Regions from separate parts of the Oceanidesulfovibrio marinus genome, predicted to be linked through region 1. Evidence: riboswitches for the same ligand, from Rfam matches in the RefSeq annotation. Region 1 holds a riboswitch; each other region holds the start of a gene.
The links. A riboswitch is a leader RNA that binds a small molecule or an ion and turns the genes downstream of it on or off. The one in region 1 is predicted to bind cobalamin.

Region 1 (7,032 bases):
GTAAGGGGATGTACTTCCAGGGTCAGGCCGTCGGCGGACGCCTTGCCCGCCACGCGCACGGTCGCACCCTCTTCAATTGCCACGCCGGACTCGGCGCGCCAGAAACTGCCCATGCACTTCACCTCGCCCGGATGCCCCGGCTGGATGGGCTTGGTCACCACGGCGTTGCGGCCGGCCATGGGATCAGCATCCTCTCCGGCTTGCGAGCTCTGATTGCCGGAAAAGGTGCGCAGCGCCACACGCCGCAGGCTGAAGAGAAACGCCAGCGAGGCCGCCAGGAACCCGGCAATCTGCCATTGCAAGGTCAACGACGGGAAGAAGAGCATGGCCGCCGCCGTGAGCCAGCTGCCCAGGGCGAAAAAAAGCAGGATGAAGCCCGGCATGAGCAGCTCCGCCACCACAAAGGCGACGCCGACGAGGAACCAGATGAGGGTTGCGGACATGTATGGGCCTCCGGAAATAAAAACCGGGATGAGGATGCAGGAGAAAAACCTAATTATCCGTCCCGCTTCCCTATTCCATACCCGAGGCGCCTTGGCAAGCTTATGACGCTTTCATGTCCGTCCACTGCGAGATAAGCATACCCGCGAACATCAGCCCGCAGCCCAGAAGCCCGCGCGAGCCGAGCATCTCGCCCAGGAGAATCCAGCCGCCAAGCGCCGCGAACACCGTCTCCATGGACAGGAGTACCGCGGCGTGGGCCGGGTTGGCCCTGCGCTGCGCCACCACCTGTATGGTGAATGCCACGCCCACGGAGATGACGCCGCCGTAAAGGATGGGCCACATGCCACCGTACAGGCCGGATAAGGTGAGTGTTTCCGTAAAAAAGGCGATGACCAGATGGAGGATTGCGCAAACAGTGAACTGGCCGCACGCAAGACGCACTGCGTCGTACCGCGGAGCCAGCCAGGAGAGCAGCACCACGTGGATCGCCCAGAAGACTGCGCCGATCAGCACCATGCCATCGCCGGGCGCCAGGGAAAAGGAGCTGGTGACGGAAAGAAAGTACAGGCCCAGCACGGCGCACGTCGCGCCGATCCAGTGGCCCTTGTCCGCACGCTGGCCCAGGAACAGGCCGATGATGGGCACGATGACCACGTACAGCCCGGTGATGAATCCGGCCTTGCCGGCCGTGGTGTACACCAGCGCCACCTGCTGCAGGCTTGCGCCGCAGAAGAGAACGAACCCGGCCAGAAGTGACGCCCCCCAGAAGGGAAGGGGCACGTCCAGCGTCTTTTCCACGGGCTTGCCGATCTTGCGCTTGTCCAACCAGCGGATGACCGGCACCAATGACGCCGCGCCCAGGGCGAAGCGAATGCCGTTGTAGGTGAACGGTCCCACAAACTCGTTGCCCACCCGCTGGACCGCAAAGGCAAAGCCCCAGAGCAGCGCGGTGAGTAGTAATAGAAGATCGGCAGTCAGCGTGTCACGTTGCATGATATATTTCTCCCCGGAAGTTCACGGGGTTTGACAGCCGCACCCGGTTCTGTCAACCGCTTGCCGCCTGTTGACCGAGGTGCCCCCCGAGGGTAGTGGTTTCCTGTCCGGGTGGCCCCGAGCCGTTTGCAAGGGGCAGAATAGGGAATCCCGTTAAAGTCGGGAGCGGACCCGCCGCCGTAAGCTGCAGCATTGCGCCGTCCCAGCACGCGCCACTGGGGAGTTTCTCCGGGAAGGCCGGGCCGGTGCGCAGCGAGCCGGAAGACCTGCCTGGACATGGAAGACTTCGCAACGGCAACGGGACTCTTGCCGGCCGCGATCTCCCCGGGCACGAAAAACGGATCGGCCCTCTCCCGTGTATTCGGGGAGAGGGTTTTTTCGTTTGCAGCCCCAACGAGTCCCGGATTCCCATCCGGAGGAACCCTATGTCGTCCGTATCTGCCGTCCCTCGTCGGCGCCCCCGACCTGTCTGGCTTGTGTTGGCCTGTGCTCTGTGCCTTATGCTTATGGCGGTTTCGCCCGCCATGGCCGGCCATGGCAAATCAAAGCCCGAGAAGAAAGGCATCCTGCTGGTGGCCTTCGGCACCTCCGTGCCCGAGGCGCGCCCAGCCTTCGACAACATCGACGCCAAGGTCAAAGCCGCCTTCCCGGACGTGGAGGTCCGCTGGGCCTACACCTCGCACATCATCCGCACCAAGGTGGCCAAGGAAACCGGCGAGGAGCTGCCCTCCCCGGCCGAGGCCCTGGCCAAGATGATGGCCGACGGCTTCACCCACGTGGCCGTGCAGTCCCTGCACACCATCCCCGGCCAGGAGTACCACGGCCTGGTGGAGACTGCCCACGCGTTCGCAACCATGCCCAAGGGTATGAAACGGATTCTGGTCGGATATCCGCTCCTTTCGACGTCGGCAGACATGGCCGAGGTTGCGGACGCGATTATCGCCACCCTGCCCAAGGAGCGCAAGGCGGACGAGGCCGTGGTCCTCATGGGCCACGGCACCCACCATCCGGCGGACGTGTACTACGCTGCCCTGCAGTACTACCTGAGCAAGCGCGACCCCAACGTCTTCGTGGGCACGGTGGAAGGCCACCCCACCCTGGATGACGTGATCGCCGGGTTGAAAGCCAAAGACCTGAAAACCGCGTACCTCGTACCCTTCATGTCCGTGGCCGGCGACCACGCCCGCAACGACATGGCCGGGGACGAGCCCGACTCCTGGAAGTCCGTGCTCACCGAGCAGGGCTTCAAGCCCATTCCCGTACTGCGCGGCACGGCCGAGGTGGACCCCATCGTGGATATCTGGATAGAGCACCTCAAGGGTGCGTTCAGCCACTTCGAGTAATACGCCAGGCGCTCGCACGCTGGAATCAACATGAGTAATCCCGGAACACATAGCTCGCGCGACAGGAGCTCGCCCATCCGTGGCGCTTCCTCGCGCGGGCTCGTTCTGGGCGTCGCCGCTCTTCTGCTCAGCGTATTGTCCTTCCTGGCCGCCTGCACCATGGGGCCGTTCCACGTGCCGCTGTCCACGGTCTGGGACGTGCTGACCGGCGCCCACGGCGTCGATGACACGGCGCGTGTGGTCGTGTTGGACATCCGCCTTTCCCGCGCGGTGCTTGCCTGGCTTGCCGGCGCTGTGCTCGCCGTAGCCGGCGCTGCGTACCAGGGCGTGCTGCGCAACCCGCTGGCCGACCCCTTCACCCTGGGCGTATCCAGTGGCGGCGCCTTCGGCGCAGCCATCGCCATCCACATCGGCCTTACCGGCTCGCTGCTGGCCGGCTCCGGCCTCACGGCCTTGCCTCTGGCCGCCCTTGCCGGCAGCCTTTGCGCGCTGCTCGTTGTGCTCATGCTGGGCCGCCTGGCCGGCCCGTTCCGCCGCGAGACCCTGGTCCTGGCCGGCATCGTGGTCACCACATTTCTCTCGGCGTGCATCGCATTCGTGAAATCTTTGGACGAGGAGGCGGTCAGCGCCATCGTCTTCTGGATCATGGGCAGCTTTCAGGGACGGGGTTGGGCGCACGTACTGCTCTTCGCGCCGTACGCTGCCATCGGCACGGCCGTGGTCTTCCTGCTGTCCAAGGAATTGGACATCCTGGCATTGGGCGACACCCAGGCCAGTCAGCTCGGCGTCAACGTGGACCGCTCGCGCATGCTGCTGCTGTTCGGGGCCAGCTTCGCCGCCGCGGCGGCCGTGGCGGTCTCGGGTATCATCGGCTTTGTGGGCCTGGTAGTGCCGCATCTGGTGCGCCTGGCCATCGGCGGTGCGCACCGGCCTTTGCTCGCGGTCTCCGCACTTGTAGGCGGTCTGCTGCTCCTCTGGTCGGACGTGCTCGCGCGCATCGTGCTGCCCGGCGGCGCGGAGTTGCCCGTAGGCGTTGTCACTGCGCTGTTCGGCGGCCCCTTTTTCTGCGTACTCCTGGCCCGCCGCGCCAGAAGGGAGAACGCATGAGCCGCCCGTCTAATATCCTGGACAACTCCACGAACCGTCATGTGGATACTTCGATGCCCGACCCGATGATCCGGGTGGAAAAGCTGCATTGCGGCTACGGCCGTCGCGCCGTGCTCTCCGATATCGACCTCGAGGTTGGCCGCGGCGAGATGGTCGGCCTGCTGGGCCCCAACGGCTCCGGCAAGACCACCCTGCTCCTGGCCCTCTCCGGCGTGCTCGCCCCGGAGTCCGGCCGCGTGCTTCTGGACGGGGACGACGTGCACGCCATGCCGGCCAAGGAGCGCGCCCGGCGCATCGCGGCCGTGCCCCAGCACATCGAGCCGAGCCACGACCTCACCGTACGCGAGTTCGTGCTCATGGGCCGCTACCCGCACCTCTCGTTCCTGGCGCGATACGGCGAAAACGATCACGCCGCGGCCGAGACGGCCATGCGCGAGACCGGGACCATGCACCTGGCGGAGCGCTCTGCCGGCGGCCTTTCCGGGGGCGAGCTGCAACGCACGGCCATTGCCCGCGCCTTTGCCCAGTGCCCGCAGGAAGACGCCGTGCTCCTGCTGGACGAGGCAGCCTCCGGCCTGGACGTAGCGCACAAGCTGCACATCCACGATCTGCTCCGCGCCCGGCACCGCGCCGGCGCCACCGTGGTCTCCGCCATCCATGACCTCAACCTCGCCGCGCTCTACTGCTCCCGCCTCGTCTTCCTCAAGGAAGGCCACATTGTGCTGGACGGCCCCACGGCTGAGGTCTTTACCGAGACCCATCTGACCGAAATCTACGGCGCAAAGCTCACCGTGTTCCCGCACCCGGTAACCGGCGCGCCCCAATGCTGTCTGGTACCAAATAATGACTAGATATTTCTGCGTGTTCGCGGCGCTGCTCTGCCTGCTTCTGCCGCTTTCCGCCTCTGCCCAGGTCTCCATTACGGATGACGCCGGCGACGCGGTCACCCTGGATGCGCCGGCCGCGCGGGTCATCTCCCTGTACGGCGCGTTCAACGAGATCATCGCGGCCATGGATCTAACGGACCGTCTAGTGGCGCGCACCCGCGCCGACGAACTGCCGCCGGAGATCACCGCGTTGCCGTCCATCGGCACCCACATGCGGCCCAACGTGGAGCTCATCCTGGGCCTGCGGCCCGACCTGGTGTTTCAGATGGCCGGACGTCGCGCCGCGGCCGGAGAGGCCGTGGCCGCCCTGCGCGCCAAGGGCATCACCGTGACGGTTTTCGACATCCATACTTTTAATGGATTGTTCTCTGCGATTACGCGCATGGGCGTGCTGCTGGGCGCGGAGGGCAAGGCCGGGGAGCTCATATCCTCTATGCAGAGCCGGCTGGACGCCGTGACCCAGGCCATCGGCACCGTGCCGCACCGGCCCAGCGTGTTTTTCGAGGTCCGCTACCCCAATCTGCTGGCCGTCGGGCGCGGCTCCATGGTCAACGACGTAATCCGCGCCGCCGCCGGCGCAAACTGCGTGGACTCCCCGCGCAAGCTCGTTCGCCTCAACGAGGAAGAGCTGCTGCGGCTCGACCCGGACGTCTACGTGGTGCAGCAGGGCCCCATGAACCCGGACCCGCTGCCCCCCTCGGAGCGGCCGCACTTCCGCACCCTGGCCGCCGTGCAGAGCGGCCATATCTACACCGTGGATGAGCAGCTTTTCTCCCGGCCCGGCCCGCGCAGCGTGGACGCCGTGGAGGAGCTGGCCGCCGCCTTGTATCCGCATTTATTTGACAACACAGGAGAAAAGCCATGAGCTATGGCACATTATATGGTGTGGGCGTCGGTCCCGGCGACCCCAAGCTGCTGACCCTGCGCGCCGTGGAGGTGCTGGGCCTGGCGGACAGGATCTACGCGGCCTCGTCCACCAAGAACGACCACTCCTTTGCCCTGGACATTGCCGAGCCGCACCTCAAGGACGGAGCCGACATCGTGCGCCTCGGCTTCCCCATGACCAAAGACACGAACATTCTGCACACCTCGTGGCGGGAGAACGCCGCCGTGGTGGCCGAGTTCCTGCGCACCGGCAAAAGCGCGGCGTTTCTCACCCTGGGCGACCCCATGCTCTACTCCACCTTTGCCTACGTGGCGCGGGAGCTGGAGCGCGACTTCCCGGAGATTCCCGTGGAGGTTGTGCCCGGCATCACCGCCATGCAGGCCGCGGCGGCGCGGACGCGGACCATGCTCGCCGCCGGCAGCGAAAGCCTGGCCGTGCTCTCGGGCGTGGCGGACGAGGAGCAGCTGCGCTCCACCCTGCACGTGGCGGAGAACTTGGTGATCCTCAAGGCATACAAGGGGTTCAGGATGATTCGACGGGTTCTGGAGGAGGAAGGCATGGCCGGCCGTGCGCGGTTCGCCTCTCAGGTGGGCCAGGACGGCGAGACCGTGCACACGCGGCTGGAGGAAGTACCGGACAAGCCGCACTACCTCAGCCTGGTCATGGTGCCGGCGCAGGAAAAATAAATCGGCGGACGAAGCGCGATACGACCATTGCTGCGCCCGGTCCGCCGTCTATAAATTTAGACAGATCAGTCTTACGCGCTTTGCCGCAGCTGGGCGGCGTGCTCGCGGAACAGCATGGTGTAGACGCAGGCGTTGACCAGGGCCTCGGCGGCCGGGTCGTCCTTGCGCACGCAGCATCCAATTCGCGGGCCCTCGGTGCGCACCACCTCGACCTCGATGTCTCCGGCCAGACTCATGCCGCGGTGGACGATCTCCATGCGCAACATATCGCCGGGCTTGAACTGGAAGCCGCTGGCGCTGGCGTCGAAGGACATGCCGCCTGCGCCGATGTCGATGAGCGGGAGCTCGCCCAGGAACGGGCCCAGCCGGACGCTGGAGCCTCCCACCTCGTGGCGGTCGCAGCCGCGGCGCTCGTGGGGTTCGCCCACCAGCACCTTGGCGGTGTGGCCGCAGTGCGGGCACCGCGCGTCCAGTCCGTGCATCGCCGCCGGGACCTTGCGTTCGTGACCGCAGGCCTGACAATACCCCTTGGAGAACGACAAGACCGTAGCCATGAGACCGCTCCTTGTTTTGCAAACGTGGGGCTGCTCCCCCCGGACCCCAACACGAGTGGGCGCAGGAGAGAGATTTTTTCCGGCCCGGGGGGGCGCAGCCTGTCACGAAGGGGACGGCGGCAGCGGCTGGAG
Region 2 (7,032 bases), 1.2 Mb from region 1:
AGGAGTTCGTCAAGAGCCTCGGCGCCTCGGCAACGCCTGTCGCCTGGGGCGAGCTGTATACGGCGCTGGCCACCGGCGTTGTCGACGGCACCAAGAACGGCACGCCGGACGTCATGTCCAACAAGTTTTACGAGAGCATCAAGCACCTGATCCTGGATCGCCACACCTTCCTCTTTGGCTACTACTTTGTCAGCGACAGCTGGCTGAAGAGCCTGCCCGAGAACCTGCAGAAGGTCGTGCTGGACGGGTTCACCGCAGCCGCCGCAGAGCAGACCAAGTTCAATGCAGAGACGGAAGCCAGCGCCAACGAGGACTTTATCGCCGCGGGCGGCGAGATCTACGAGCCCACGGCCGCGGACCGGGAGACGTTCCTCGGCGCCAGGCAGCATATGGAGGACTGGTACGTCGAAAAGTATGGCGACAAATGGTTGAAGATCATGCTCAGCGCCGTGGAAGAAGCACAAGCGAAAGTAAACAATCAGTGACACTGGTTGTGTAACGTCTATAATGTGTCTCTATGAGTGGCGGGGCGTCAGCGTGGCGCCCCGTTACTTTTGGGACGGAGGTTTTTTGAGATGAAAGCGATGGGTTTTCCGCTGGTGTACAAGCTGGGGGACGGACTACTTGATAACATTGGAGAGTATGTCCGGCCGTTCGGTAAAAAGCCCCTGGTTGTCGCCGATGCGTTTGTCAGGAGTCTTTATGAAGAGGCGCTTGTTCAGGCCTTGAAGCGAGAGGACATTACGCCGCTGTTTGTGGACTTTGGCGGCGAATGCTCTCCTGCTGCTATCGAAAGCGCGTCACAAAAAGCCCGGGACGAAGGCTGCGACTGCGTTCTCGGCTTTGGCGGCGGCAAGGCCATCGATACCGCCAAGGCCGTGAAGATCGAAACCGGCATCCACGTGATCATCGTGCCGACAATCGCGTCCAACGACTCCGCCACCGGCAGGCTTGCCATCACCTACAACGACGACGGCACCTTCATCGGACCGCGGTTTCTGGAAAACAATCCGGATGCGGTGCTGGTCGATACAGGGATTGTAGCCCGCGCGCCTGTCCGGTTTTTCATAGCAGGCATTGCGGATGCGCTGGTCACGAAGTTCGAGGCAGATCAGTGTGTCGCTTCCGGTTGCGATAACTTCTTCGGCGCCAGACCGACCGAGGCCGCCATCTGTCTTGCCGACGCCTGCTATACGATCGTACGCAAATATGCTCCGGAGGCGGTTCGCCACGTGCGGGAGCAGCGCGTCAGCGAGGCTGTCGAGAAGGTCGTCGAGGCCAACACGCTTTTGAGCGGGCTTGGCTTTGAAGGCTGCGGTGTGGCCGCCGCGCACGCCATCGGCATGGCCCTGGCGGATTTGCCGGGAGCCAAGGGCGTGTTGCACGGCGAGGAGGTCGCGTTGGGGCTGATCGCCCAGTTCATGCTGGAAAAACGAGACGACGCGTTCATGAAGGATATGCTGGACTTCTACACCGCGGTGGGTCTGCCGGCATCACTGAAAGACCTGGGCATACCCGAACCGGATGCAGAACAGCTTCGCAAGACGGCAACGTTTGTGCTCCGCCCGAAAAGCCGCATCCACAATATGTCCATCCCGGTGACGATCGAGAGTGTTGAAGAGGCCATAACGCAGGCGAATAAATTCGTAGCGGCCTATAGAGCCGGCTCCTCGGACAGCTGAGCGGCGGTGCGGTGGAAATATGGTGACGGGCTGCGCCGCCTTCCCGGGCTAGGTCAGACAGGGCGCCCCTCTGGCCTGGGGTTTTGATATAGATACATCGGCTTGCCGCCGTCACAAGTGGAATGCGGTCGTCCGGTGTTGTCGAAGTCGAAGGTTCCCCACCCACCATATGAACGCGGGCTGAAAGCCCCTGCGTCGGTAGCTCGATTCTGTCCCTTGGCCATGACATTTAACAGGGTGACCGTGTTTCACGGCACCCTCTTTTTCATGGCGCAGCAGGGGCTTTTCCCGCGCCGCCTCGATGATCCGAGATTCTTTTGAGGGGTGGAAGCGTCCAGCACATCCATATGAGTCGAACACCTGCCAGAAGGTGCTCGCCGTGCCGTCGCGGAGCTTCCGGCAGAGCCTCCATCCGAGGCAGGAACGATTCGTTGAGATTTTTTCTAGAATTTTTTCCTGTCAGCCAAATTGGCTCGGTTAATTCCGTAATTTCAACCCATTGTCAGCTTGCAGTGCTGTCACTTTCTGGCATTTTCTATAAATAAACCAATCTCTTATGTGGCAGGCGCGATTTGACTTTGCAGTCCGCCAGCTCTAAAAAATGACCAGAGCAGGTGCCCGGACCAGTCCGGGTGAAAAGGGAATCCGGTGCGAATCCGGAGCTGCCCCGCAGCGGTGAACGGGAACGAGCCCCCACAGTGAGACACTGGCGAGCATGCCGGGAAGTCGGGGGGCGAGGAAGGCGGCGAGCATGCCGCACACGCCCGCAAGTCCGAAGACCTGCCCGCTCCCGTCAGGACCGAGCGTCCCGGCGGTTTGACGCGTGAGCCTCGTGGGAGGGCCGTGCGGCAGATCGAAAGGGAACATGTTCCATGTTCTCCGGCTGCAGGCGCTGACCCCCGCGTCATCGCTAAAACCTTCAGCAGTCGGAGATCATAATGTCCCAGAACGTCCAACGCCTCACTGAACCTCTTCCAGATCAGGCTGCTCCCGCCGCCATACTCACGCCCCTGCGACCCATTGCGCCGCCGGTCCAGGTGCGCAAGCGTAGCGGCGAGGTCATCGATTTCAATGTCGATAAGATCCGCTCGGCCATCCGCCGTGCGGGCGCGGCTACGGACGAATTCGACGACGCCGAGGCCGGCCTGCTCACCGCACAGGTGGTGAAGGTCCTGTCGCATCGCTTCTCGGGCCGTGTGCCGGATATTGAAAACATCCAGGACACGGTGGAGCAGGCCCTTATCTCAGCCAATCATTTCAGGACCATGCGCGCCTACAGCGTGTACCGCGAGCAGCGCGCCAAGCTCCGCCAGGACAGGAAGACCGTGGTGGACGTGGCGTCAAGCATGAACGAGTACCTGGACCGGCAGGATTGGCGGGTCAACGCCAACGCCAACCAGGGATACTCGCTCGGCGGGCTCATACTGAACGTCTCCGGCAAGGTGACGGCCAACTACTGGCTGAACCACGTGTACCCGCCGGAGGTGGGCCGGGCGCACCGCGAGGGCGACATGCACATCCACGACCTGGATATGCTCTCCGGCTACTGCGCGGGCTGGTCCCTGCGGACGCTTCTGACCGAGGGCCTGAACAACGTGCCCGGCAAGGTGGAGGCCAAACCTCCCAAGCACCTCTCCAGCGCCGTGGGCCAGATCGTGAACTTTCTTGGAACGTTGCAGAACGAATGGGCGGGCGCGCAGGCCTTCAGCTCTTTCGATACCTATATGGCTCCCTTCCTGCGCAAGGACAAGCTCGCCTACGAAGAGGTGCGCCAGTGCATCCAGGAGCTCATTTACAACCTGAACGTGCCATCGCGCTGGGGCACGCAGACGCCTTTCACCAACCTCACCTTCGACTGGACCTGCCCGGAGGATCTCGTCGAGCAGCATCCGGTCATCGGCGGGGAGGAGATGCCCTTCACCTACGGCGAGCTGCAGGCCGAGATGGACATGATCAACCGCGCCTACATCGAGGTCATGACCGCGGGAGACGCAAAGGGCCGGGTGTTCACCTTTCCCATCCCCACGTACAACATCACCAAGGATTTTCCCTGGGACAACCCCAACGTGGACCTGCTCTTCGAGATGACCGCCAAGTACGGCCTGCCGTACTTCCAGAACTTCGTGAACTCGGACCTGGAGCCCAACATGGTGCGCTCCATGTGCTGCCGTCTGCAGCTGGACCTGCGCGAGCTGCTGAAGCGCGGCAATGGGCTCTTCGGCAGCGCGGAGCAGACCGGGTCGCTGGGCGTGGTCACCATCAACTGCGCGCGCCTGGGCTACCTTCTCCGCGGGGATGAGCGCGCACTGTTCGCCCGCCTGGACGCCTTGCTGGAGACCGCGCGCACGAGCCTTGAGATCAAGCGCAAGGAGATCCAGTCGCGCATGGACGCCGGGCTCTTCCCCTACACCAAGCGCTACCTGGGCTCGCTCCGCAACCACTTCAACACCATCGGCGTCAACGGCATCAACGAGATGATCCGTAACTTCACGGACGACCGGGAGGACATCACCACGGACGACGGCTATGCCTTTGCCGTGCGCTTCCTGGACCACGTGCGGACGCGCATGACGGAGTTCCAGGAGGAGACCGGGCATCTGTACAACCTGGAAGCCACCCCGGCGGAGGGCACGACGTACCGCTTCGCCAAGGAGGACCGCCGCCGCTTCCCGGACATCCTGCAGGCAGGCACCAAGGAACAGCCGTACTACACCAACTCCTCCCAGCTGCCCGTGAACTTCACGGACGACCCCTTCGAGGCGCTGGCCCGGCAGGAGGAGCTGCAGCGCAAATACACCGGCGGCACGGTGCTGCACCTGTACATGGGTGAGCGCGTTTCCAGCTCGGCCGCCTGCAAGGAGCTGGTGCGCCGGTCCCTCTCGCGCTTCGCTCTGCCCTACATTACGGTGACGCCGACCTTCTCCGTGTGCCCCAGCCACGGCTACCTCGCGGGCGAGCACGAGACCTGCCCCACCTGTGCGGGCGAAGGCCGCGATCAGGCGTGCGAGGTCTGGACCCGCGTCATGGGCTACTACCGGCCGCGCTCGGCCTTCAACATAGGCAAGAAGGGCGAGTACGACGAGCGCGTGTGCTTCAGCGAGCCTGCGCACGATAACGCGGTGCCCGCGTGACGTCTTTGAACCTTGAAAGTGGGGCCGCCGACCTGGTCGTGGGCGGCCTCACCCCCCTGAGCACGGCGGATTGGCCGGAAAAGCTGGCCGCCGTGGTCTTTTGCCAGGGCTGCACCTGGCGTTGCCCCTACTGCCACAATGCGGTCCTGAGGCCATTCGGCGAAGGGGAACGCCCCTGGTCGGAGGTCCTGCGCTGGCTTGAATCCCGGCAGGGCCTGCTGGACGCCGTGGTGTTCTCGGGCGGCGAGCCACTGCTCCAACCGGGCCTGGAAGACTCCATGCGCCATGTACGCGACCTGGGCTTCGAGGTGGGGCTGCACACCAGCGGCATGACGCCCCGGGCCCTGGCGCGCGTGCTGCCCCTGTGCGGCTGGGTCGGGTTCGACCTGAAGGCTCCCCGCCCGGTCTATGCGCGCATTACAGGCGCACCGGAGAGCGCGGACAAGGCCTGGGAAAGCCTGGCCATGCTGCAGGAGGCGGGCATTCCTTTCGAGCTGCGCACCACGTGGCATCCGTCGCTGCTTTCCGAAGAGGAGCTGTGTGAGGTGGCTGGAGAAATCGCCGCCCTGCCAAGGGCGGCAGGTCAGCTTACATGGGCGCTGCAGGCCTTCCAGCCGGATGGCTGCGCCGATGAGCGCCTGGCTGCGTCCGACCGCGCGCATGTATCCGAGCAGCTTGCGGCGCTGCTGCGGCAGGCTCTGGGAGCTGGAGCGCGGCTGGTGGTCCGGGCCTAGGCCCGCGCCGGCCTGTCAGGCCCGGCAGGCTGTCTAATCCAACAGTCTTAGGATTCAGGCTATCATAACAGCAACTCTCCCCCTGCCGGAGGAGAGGGAGAGTTCGCTGCAAGTCGCAACGTCCCAGGCATGCCGGTATGTGCCCATACAGGATATGCCCAAGGACGTCGGTTTTCGTTCTATTTGACCACGATCAGCTCATACTCCCGGGTCCCCAGACCGATCTTCTCGGCGTGCTCCAGGCAGGTCTTCCATTCGGACTCGGGTCTGGTGTTGGTGAAGTGGTCGTGATGGTCCACGAAATCCGACTTCGCCATGTTGTCGGCGAGCTGGCTGCCAGGCAGCGGGGTGGCCGCCATGCAGGCGTCCACGCAGGCCTGGTCCAGGGCCAGAGGGTCGAAGGATGCGTACATGCCGATGTTCGGCAGAATCGGCACGTCGTTTTCACCGTGGCAGTCGCAGTTGGGGGAGACGTCCACAATCAGCGAGATGTGGAAGTGCGGACGGCCATCCACAACAGCCTTGGTGTACTCCGCCATGCGGCAGTTCAGCGATGCCACAGCCGCGTTGAAGCCGAAGGAGATGGCGTCGAAGTTACATGCTCCAAGGCAACGTCCGCAGCCCACGCAGTTCTCCTGGATGACGTGCGCCTTCTTGATCTCGGAGTTGAACTCCAGGGCGTTGTTGGCGCATTCCTTCAGGCAGGTGCGGCAGCCTTTGCACAGCTCTTCGTCGACGGACGCCTTGCTGTCGCTGTGCTGCTCCGTCTTGCCCGCGCGTGAGCCGCAGCCCATGCCTATGTTCTTGATGGCGCCGCCGAACCCGGTCACCTCGTGGCCCTTGAAGTGGGTCAGGCTGATGAAGACATCCGCGTCCATCACGGCTCGGCCGATCTTGGCTTCCTTCACGTACTCGCCGCCCTCCACGGGAACGGCGATATCGTCGGTTCCCTTGAGACCGTCGCCGATCAGGATCGGGCAGCCCACGGTCAGCGGGGTAAAGCCGTTTTCCCAGGCGCACTCAAGATGCTCCAGGGCATTCTTCCGCTTGCCCGGGTACATGGTGTTGCAGTCGGTCAGGAAGGGCCTGCCGCCCAGCTCCTTGACCACATCCGCCACGGCCCTGGCATAGTTGGGACGCAGGTAGCTGATGTTTCCCAGCTCACCGAAATGCAGCTTGATGGCGGCGAACCTGCCTTCCATCTCTATGTCGCCTATGCCGGCTTTTTTGATCATTTTCTTGAGCTTTGTGGGCAGTCCGTCACCAAAAGCTTTTGTGCGGAAATCAGTAAAGTATACTTTTGCTTTTTCCATGCTTCCTTACCTCAGCTTGTTGTTTGTTCCTTATTTCGATCATGATGCAATCCGGCGATGCAATGGTTCCCTCACTGCAACGCCGTAATGTGCATGCATCATGCGTTTTTCCTGCAAATAACGTTGCCATGCGTGTTTCAAACGAGATCACGTCCCAATCGTATCGGCGGAT
Region 3 (7,032 bases), 2.1 Mb from region 1:
TCGGCGTCCATGGCTGCGATGTGCTCGATGATGTCGTTGAAGTCGCAGTAGCACATGTGGGTGTGGACCTGCGTTTCCGGGGCCGCGCCGTTGGCTGCCAGGCGGAAGCAGTCCACGGCCCAGCGGAAGTACTCGTCCCAGGCGGATTCACGCAGGGGCGCGCCCTCTCGCAGGGCCGGCTCGTCCACCTGGATGATGGGCAGGCCCGCCTGCTCCAGATCGGCGACCTCGTCGCGGATGGCCAAGGCGATCTGCCGGCACGTCTCGCTCCGGGGCTGGTCGTCGCGCACAAAGCTCCAGCACAGGATGGTCACCGGCCCGGTCAGCATTCCTTTCATGGGCTTGTCCGTAAGCGACTGGGCGAACTTGCTCCAGGCCACGGTCATGGGCTTGGCACGGGCAACGTCGCCGTAGATGACGGGCGGTTTGACGCAGCGGGAGCCGTAGCTCTGCACCCAGCCGTTCTGGGTGAAGCAGAAACCATCGAGCTGCTCGCCGAAGTACTCCACCATGTCGTTGCGCTCCGGTTCGCCGTGCACGAGCACATCCAGACCGAGCTCTTCCTGGCGGCTCACCACATCTCGGATACAGTCGCGCATACGCTCCGTGTACTTTTCCATATCCAGGTCGCCGCGCTTGTAGTCCCGCCGCGTTGCGCGGATCTCCGCCGTCTGGGGGAAGGAGCCGATGGTCGTGGTGGGCAGCAGGGGCAACCCGAGCCGTTCCCGCTGCTCCAGGCTGCGCTCGGCATACGGCACCGGCCGTGCGTACATCGTGGGGGTGAGCGCATCGATGCGCGAACGCACATCCTTGCGGTGCAATGTCTCGTCGGACCGGCGGGAGGTCCAGGCCGCACGGTTTTCTTCGAGCCAATCGGCCACATCCACTCCTTGCGCCCCCTGTGTCCCCTGTACAGTGGCCGCGAGCATGGCGACTTCGCGGCACTTCTGCACCCCAAAGGCCATCCAGCGCTTGATCGTTTCGGACAGCGCGATCTCGTCCTCCAGGTCCACGGGCACATGGAGCAGCGAGCACGACGGCGCGAGCATCAGCCGGTCCATGCCCACGGCGTTCCGGGCGTGTTGGATCAGATCCAGCGCCTTGCCGGCGTCCACCCGCCAGATGTTCCGGCCGTCCACCACGCCCAGGGACAAGCGCGCTTGTTCCGGCAGCGCCTTCAGCACGGCGTCGAGCTGCTCGGGTGCGCGCACCAGATCGACATGCAAGGCGTCGAAAGAGAGCCCATTGAGCTCGCCCAGGTTGTGCGCAATGGAGCCGAAGTATGTGGCAAGCATCACCTTGGCCGGGCTCGCGGCCTTCAGAAGCGAGGCATAGGCCGTCTTGAACGCGCCTTTGACCTCCGCTGGCAGATCCTGCGCCAGGACTGGCTCGTCCAGCTGAATCAACTCGCAGCGTTCGCCGAGCTGGGCCAGGAGCTCTTCATACGCCTGTAGGATGACAGGAAGCAGCTCGAAACGGTTGAAGTCCGGCGTGGTGGACTTGGCCAGCACGCAGTAGGTGACGGGACCGGGAAGCACGGCTTTGAGCGGAGCCCCGAGCTCGCCGGCCTCCTCGATCTGGGCGAGCAGCCTGTCTGCATCGACATGGAAACGCTGATCCGGCGCGAGCTCCGGCACGATGTAATGATAGTTGGTGTCGAACCACTTGGACATCTCCATGGCCGGAACGCCCTGCCCGCCGCGGGCCATGTGGAAGTAGGCGTCCAGATCGACGGCCTCGCCCGCCGTGCCGTACCGTTCCGGCACGGCGCCCAGGGCGGCGGTCATGTCCAGAATATGATCGTAGAAGGAAAAATCGCCCACCGGCAGCAGCTCGATGCCGGCGTCGCGTTGCAGTGTCCAATGTCTGATCCGCAGCTCCCGGGCCGTGGCGAGGAGGGCGTCGCCCTCGATGTCGCCTTTCCAGTACTGCTCCAGAGCCCGTTTCAACTCCCGCTGTTTTCCCATGCGGGAAAATCCCAACAAATGCGTCTGCATGCTTTCTCCTTGCCCATGGGGGCATGCGCGGTTTCGCGCGCGCAGTAGAAGTGTTGGCAGGCAATCGCACCCGGCGACACGGGCTTTCTCATGAAAAAGCCCATTCCCGAGTTCGAGAATGGGCTGTGTATGTCGTGCAACGCCGTCCCGGAGGATCACGATATCGTGTCGGATTCGGCGTCAGCAGCCCATGGCGCGAGGCGTGCCTGCGAAAATCTCCGAGACGTCTTCTGGCTTACGGGGTGGGCTCTGTATGGCCCGGCCGATTCGGGGCTCCTTCCCGGATGCGTGTACGCATCCAGTGGAGTCTCCCTCAGGCGCTGATCCCGAACACAGCAGCGCGTCTGCGACGGACTCTCACCGTCTTCCGTTTCCCGGAGTTCCAATATGTGGCGGAGTATGGGAGATGGCTCCGCCCTTGTCAAACACTTCACCCGGCGCGTGCAGGGCATAGAAGAAAAGCAATGCGAGGGGGATGCCTTTTGCGCATTTTCGTCTTGAGGCAAGACTCTCATCAGAAACAATTACTAATTGTTCCTGATAAATGCATAAGAGCATCTAAGCCTGCTTAAGGCTAAGATGCTCTAAAAAAGGGTTCTCCCTCCCGCGCTCTCCCTTCCTAAACTTTTCAACTAAAGAAACTTTCAGTGCGGGCATTGGCAGGACCTACACGAGGGATCGCGACACCTCGCCTAGCGCTGCAATCAACCTCGTGTTGTCCTCCGCCGTGCGCACCTGAATGCGCAGAAAGCCCGGCGCCATGCCTGTAATGTCATCGCAGTCGCGCACGAGGACGAGCCTGTCCTCCAGTGCGTGGGCCACGTCGCCAGGTCGCAGCCCCTCGCGCAGGCGCACGCACAGGAAGTTGGTCATGGAGGGCAGCACCCGCGCCACGCCGGGAAGTGCGCTGATTGCCGCAGCAAGCTCCCGCCGCAGTCCGGGCAGCGGCGCACGGGTCGCGTTGTACTCGGCCTTGTGCTCCAGAAAGAACGTCCCGGCCTCCTGCGCCAGTGCCGTGACCGACCACGGCGGCTTGATCCCGGTCGCGCAATCCACCAGCGCCGCATCTCCCACCACGTAGCCCAGCCGCAGGCCCGGACAGGCAAAGGTCTTGGTCAGAGAGCCGATGCAGGCCACGCCCACGCCATCGCCGGCCGCCGCGGCCAGATCGGTATAGCGCGCCACAGTCGCGGACCGGCCATCGTCGTCCATGGCTATGTCGCGATAGGCCTGGTCCAGCAGCAGAGTCGTGTTGGTCAGGCCGGCCGCCAGCTCAGGCAGGCGCTCGTACACTTGGCCGGTGGGGTTGTTGGGCGAACAGAGGATCACGGCGTCCGCATTGGTCTGGGCAATGCGCTCCAGAATGGAGGTCACGGCCCTTTCGGTGAGACCGAAGTCCTCGTCCGGGTCCAGAGGTTCGATCTCTACGGAGATGCCCAGAGCGTTGGCCGTGCGCGCGTACTCCGAAAAGATGGGCCCCACCAGGAGCAGCCGGCGCGGCCGCAGTCCGGCCAGCAGCACAAGAATGGCCTCGGCCGCGCCGTGGGTGGGCAGGATCTGCGAGGGGTCCACGCCCTCATGTGCGGCCAGCGCCGCCGTGAGCGCGGGCGCTTCTGTTTCAGGATAGTGACGGAGCTCGGGGGCGATGGTTTTGATGAGCCGGTCTGTCAGCGACTCGGCCAGCACATCCGTGTTGTTGGAAAAGTCAACGATTGCGTCGGGTGAGACGCCGCGGCGGCGCAAGACGGCGAGTAGCCTGCCGCCGTGGGGCGCGAGCGCCTGCTGTTTCCCGGCCTTGGCATCCGGCGGTAAATTGCTGTACAGAATAGTCATGGACGTTCCCTGTGCGGAACGAATCCGCTTCACTTCGATCTTTGTGCGGGGCTGAGGCTCCGCGACATGCATAAAGGAGATTCTTCATGGCCAACCGAATCTTCATCCGCCTCGCCGCCATTGTTGGAGCCGCGATCTTCGCGCTGGGCATTGCCGCGTGCGACGAGGTGGGCGTCGGGTCCATGTGCATGCCGCTTCTCTCGCGAGAGGTACAGGTGACCATGGACCAGGCCATGGACCTTCCTATACCGGCGCCGGTCATGCTCGGCGGAGTGAAAATCGGCGAGGTGCGTTCCAAAGACCTCTTGCCTGACAATCAGCCTGTGCTCAAGCTCTGCATAGAAAAGGGCCGACTGGACAACCTGCGCCGGATGACCATCTTCTATGTGGACCGCAACGGTGCGTCCCCCGTGCTGGTGGCCGAGCCAATTCCGGACTCCGGCCCGCTGGACACCAAAGCGGACACGCTGATGTTTCCGGGCTTCTCTTCGTACGACAAGTATGTGGCCTGGCGCGCCCAGAACCTTCTCAAACAGGGCGTGGACGAGATGCTCGACGCGTTCAGCAGGCTCCTTGGTCCGGACAGTGCGCCGCCGCCCTCCCAGGAGAACCCCACGCCTCCGTCGTCCGGCGACGGCGCCAAGACTTTGTAGCCTAACACGCTGCATATCCTTCGTTTTTCCACTGCGTGGCTCGCGCCTTGCAGTTCTTTGCGCTCCCACGTAATGTGGTACGTTTCCGCTAAACATTACAACTTTCGTCAGCAGGTTTTTTCCCATGCCACACAAGGGACCCCACATATCAATCTCGTCGGAACTGCTCGTCTCGCGCGTTCTGGGTCTTTCGCCCGCAGAGCTCGCCACGTGGCCCGAGTCGGTGCGCAACCTTGCCGCCGCCCTGGCCGAGGAGCTTTTCCTTGTCCGTTACAACCCATTCATCGACCCGAGCATCGTGATCGACTCCGTGCGCTCCCACTTCCGCCAGGAACGCGGCTCCCTGTCCCGCGAGTACACCAAGTTCCTGGACAAGGGCATCAAACGGTTCTGGCGCGAGTTCGAAGAAGACATGCGCTTCCGCAAGGAGGTCAAGCACCGCCTGGCCGAGGTTCTGGACCGCAACGCCATAGACGACAGGCCCGCCTCGCTGGTCCAGTCCTCCACGGACGCCACCGACCTGCGCATGGCCCTGCCCATGCTGGTGGTCACGCCCAAGGACACGGAGCAGATCCAGCACGTGGTCAAGCTGGCCAACGAGATGGACTTCGTCATCGTGCCCAGGGGCGGCGGCTCCGGCGCCACCGGCGGCTCCATTCCGGCGCACCAGCGCACCGTGATCCTCTCCCTTGCCCGGTGCAAGGATATCATCGAGATCGACGAGGAGAACAGGATTCTCTGCGCCCAGACCGGCGTCATCACCCTGCAGGCCATCCAGGCCGCGGCGCGCAAGAACCTTTTGCTCACCGTGGACCCGGCCTCCAAGGCGGCCTCGTCCCTGGGCGGCAACATCTCGGAGAACGCCGGCGGCCCCTTTGCCTTCGAGTACGGCACCACCCTGGACAACATCTACTCGTACACCATGGTCACCCCCACCGGGGAGATCATCGAGGTCAAGCGCAAGGACCACCCCCGCCACAAGATCATGCCCACGGAAAACGCCGTGTTCGAGGTCTTTGATGAAAAGGGGACCCTGCTGCGCACCATCAGCCTGCCCGGCGACCAGATTCGCGGACTGAACCTGGGCAAGGACGTGACCAACAAGTTCCTGGGCGGCCTGCCCGCCGTGCAGAAAGAGGGCGTGGACGGCATCATCACCAAGGGATGCTTCATCCTCTACCCCAAGCAGTCGCGCTCCCGCGTGCTCTGCCTGGAGTTCTACGGCCGCTCCATGCACAACGCCATGCTGGTCATCCGCGACATCGTGGCCCTGCGCGACGCCATCCGCCGCGAGGGCGACCTGGTGAAGATCTCCGCCCTGGAGGAGTTCGGCATCAAGTATGTGGAGGCCATCGATTACGAGAAGAAGTCCTCCCGCTACGAGGGCGACCCCATCAGCGTGCTGATCATCCAGCTGGACTCGGACAACGCCGAGGCCCTGGACCAGGCCGCCGCGAACATTGTGGACATCGTGGAGCCCTACGACCAGGTGGACGTCTTCACGGCCGACGACGAGCGCGAGGCCGAGATATTCTGGGAGGACCGCCACAAGCTCTCCGCCATCTCCAAGCGCACCTCGGGCTTCAAAATCAACGAGGACATTGTCATTCCGCTCGACGTCATCCCGCAGTTTGCGGACTTCATCGAGCAGCTCAACCTGGAGTACATGGCCCGGGCCTACCGCAAGGCGCTCCACGACGTCAGCCGCATCGAGGGCATTGCCCCGGACGACGACTTCATCCGCATGGAGCTGGAGTTCACCTCGCGCATCCAGGCCGGCAAGGTGGACGCCAAGGACCTGACCGACGCCGAGCTGGAGATTCAGGCCGGCTTCTTCTTCCTGGACCTGGCCTCGCGCTACCCGGACCTGGAGGAGCCCCTGCTGCGCATCCGCGACCACATGCACGCCACGCGCATCGTCATTGCCAACCACATGCATGCGGGCGACGGCAACTGCCACGTCAACCTGCCGGTGAACTCCAACGACGCCGAGATGCTGCACAACGCCGAAGAGGCTGCGGCGCGTGTGTTCGAAGAGGTCCTCTCCCTCAAGGGCGCGGTCTCCGGCGAGCACGGCATCGGCATTACCAAGATCGGCTTCCTCTCGGACGACAAGATCGCCGCGCTCAAGAAGTACAAGAAGGAAGTGGACCCCAACAACGTGCTGAACACCGGCAAGCTCACCCAGAAGAACCCGCCGGTGGCGCCGTTCACCTTCTCCTTCAACCGGCTCATCGAGGATATCCGCATGAGCGGCCTGCCGGACAAGGACAGGCTCATCTCGTTGCTACGCTCCATCCAGGTGTGCACCCGCTGCGGCAAGTGCAAGCAGGTGTGCCCCATGTTCTACCCGCAGCAGTCGCTCATCGCCCATCCGCGCAACAAGAACATCAGCCTGGGCTCGCTCATCGAGGCGGTCTACTACACCCAGGTGAGCAAGGGCGAGCCGGACGCCAAGCTGCTGGGCGAGCTCAAGGACCTCATGGAGCACTGCACCGGTTGCGGCAAGTGCACCTCGGTCTGCCCGGTCAAGATCGACACGCCCAAGG

Region 2: it holds a riboswitch for cobalamin, as region 1 does, so the genes downstream of both, E8L03_RS12885 (ribonucleoside triphosphate reductase) here and E8L03_RS07765 (sirohydrochlorin cobaltochelatase) in region 1, are expected to answer to the same signal.
Region 3: it holds a riboswitch for cobalamin, as region 1 does, so the genes downstream of both, metE (5-methyltetrahydropteroyltriglutamate--homocysteine S-methyltransferase) here and E8L03_RS07765 (sirohydrochlorin cobaltochelatase) in region 1, are expected to answer to the same signal.

Annotation. Positions count from the first base shown of each region.
Region 1 covers NZ_CP039543.1:1,723,794-1,730,825, forward strand. Annotated here, with positions in the region: gene E8L03_RS07755 (NfeD family protein) at 1-443, opposite strand, end outside; gene E8L03_RS07760 (DMT family transporter) at 544-1,437, opposite strand; cobalamin riboswitch at 1,530-1,725, shown strand; gene E8L03_RS07765 (sirohydrochlorin cobaltochelatase) at 1,944-2,780, shown strand; gene E8L03_RS07770 (FecCD family ABC transporter permease) at 2,811-3,887, shown strand; gene E8L03_RS07775 (ABC transporter ATP-binding protein) at 3,884-4,738, shown strand; gene E8L03_RS07780 (ABC transporter substrate-binding protein) at 4,731-5,639, shown strand; gene cobI (precorrin-2 C(20)-methyltransferase) at 5,636-6,346, shown strand; gene E8L03_RS07790 (PilZ domain-containing protein) at 6,418-6,900, opposite strand.
Region 2 covers NZ_CP039543.1:2,916,843-2,923,874, reverse strand. Annotated here, with positions in the region: gene dctP (TRAP transporter substrate-binding protein DctP) at 1-485, shown strand, start outside; gene E8L03_RS12890 (glycerol dehydrogenase) at 576-1,682, shown strand; cobalamin riboswitch at 2,278-2,484, shown strand; gene E8L03_RS12885 (ribonucleoside triphosphate reductase) at 2,621-4,813, shown strand; gene E8L03_RS12880 (anaerobic ribonucleoside-triphosphate reductase activating protein) at 4,810-5,547, shown strand; gene E8L03_RS12875 (DUF362 domain-containing protein) at 5,727-6,860, opposite strand.
Region 3 covers NZ_CP039543.1:4,417,420-4,424,451, reverse strand. Annotated here, with positions in the region: gene metE (5-methyltetrahydropteroyltriglutamate--homocysteine S-methyltransferase) at 1-1,997, opposite strand, end outside; cobalamin riboswitch at 2,201-2,391, opposite strand; gene E8L03_RS19365 (aminotransferase class I/II-fold pyridoxal phosphate-dependent enzyme) at 2,664-3,830, opposite strand; gene E8L03_RS19360 (MlaD family protein) at 3,917-4,483, shown strand; gene E8L03_RS19355 (FAD-binding and (Fe-S)-binding domain-containing protein) at 4,608-7,032, shown strand, end outside.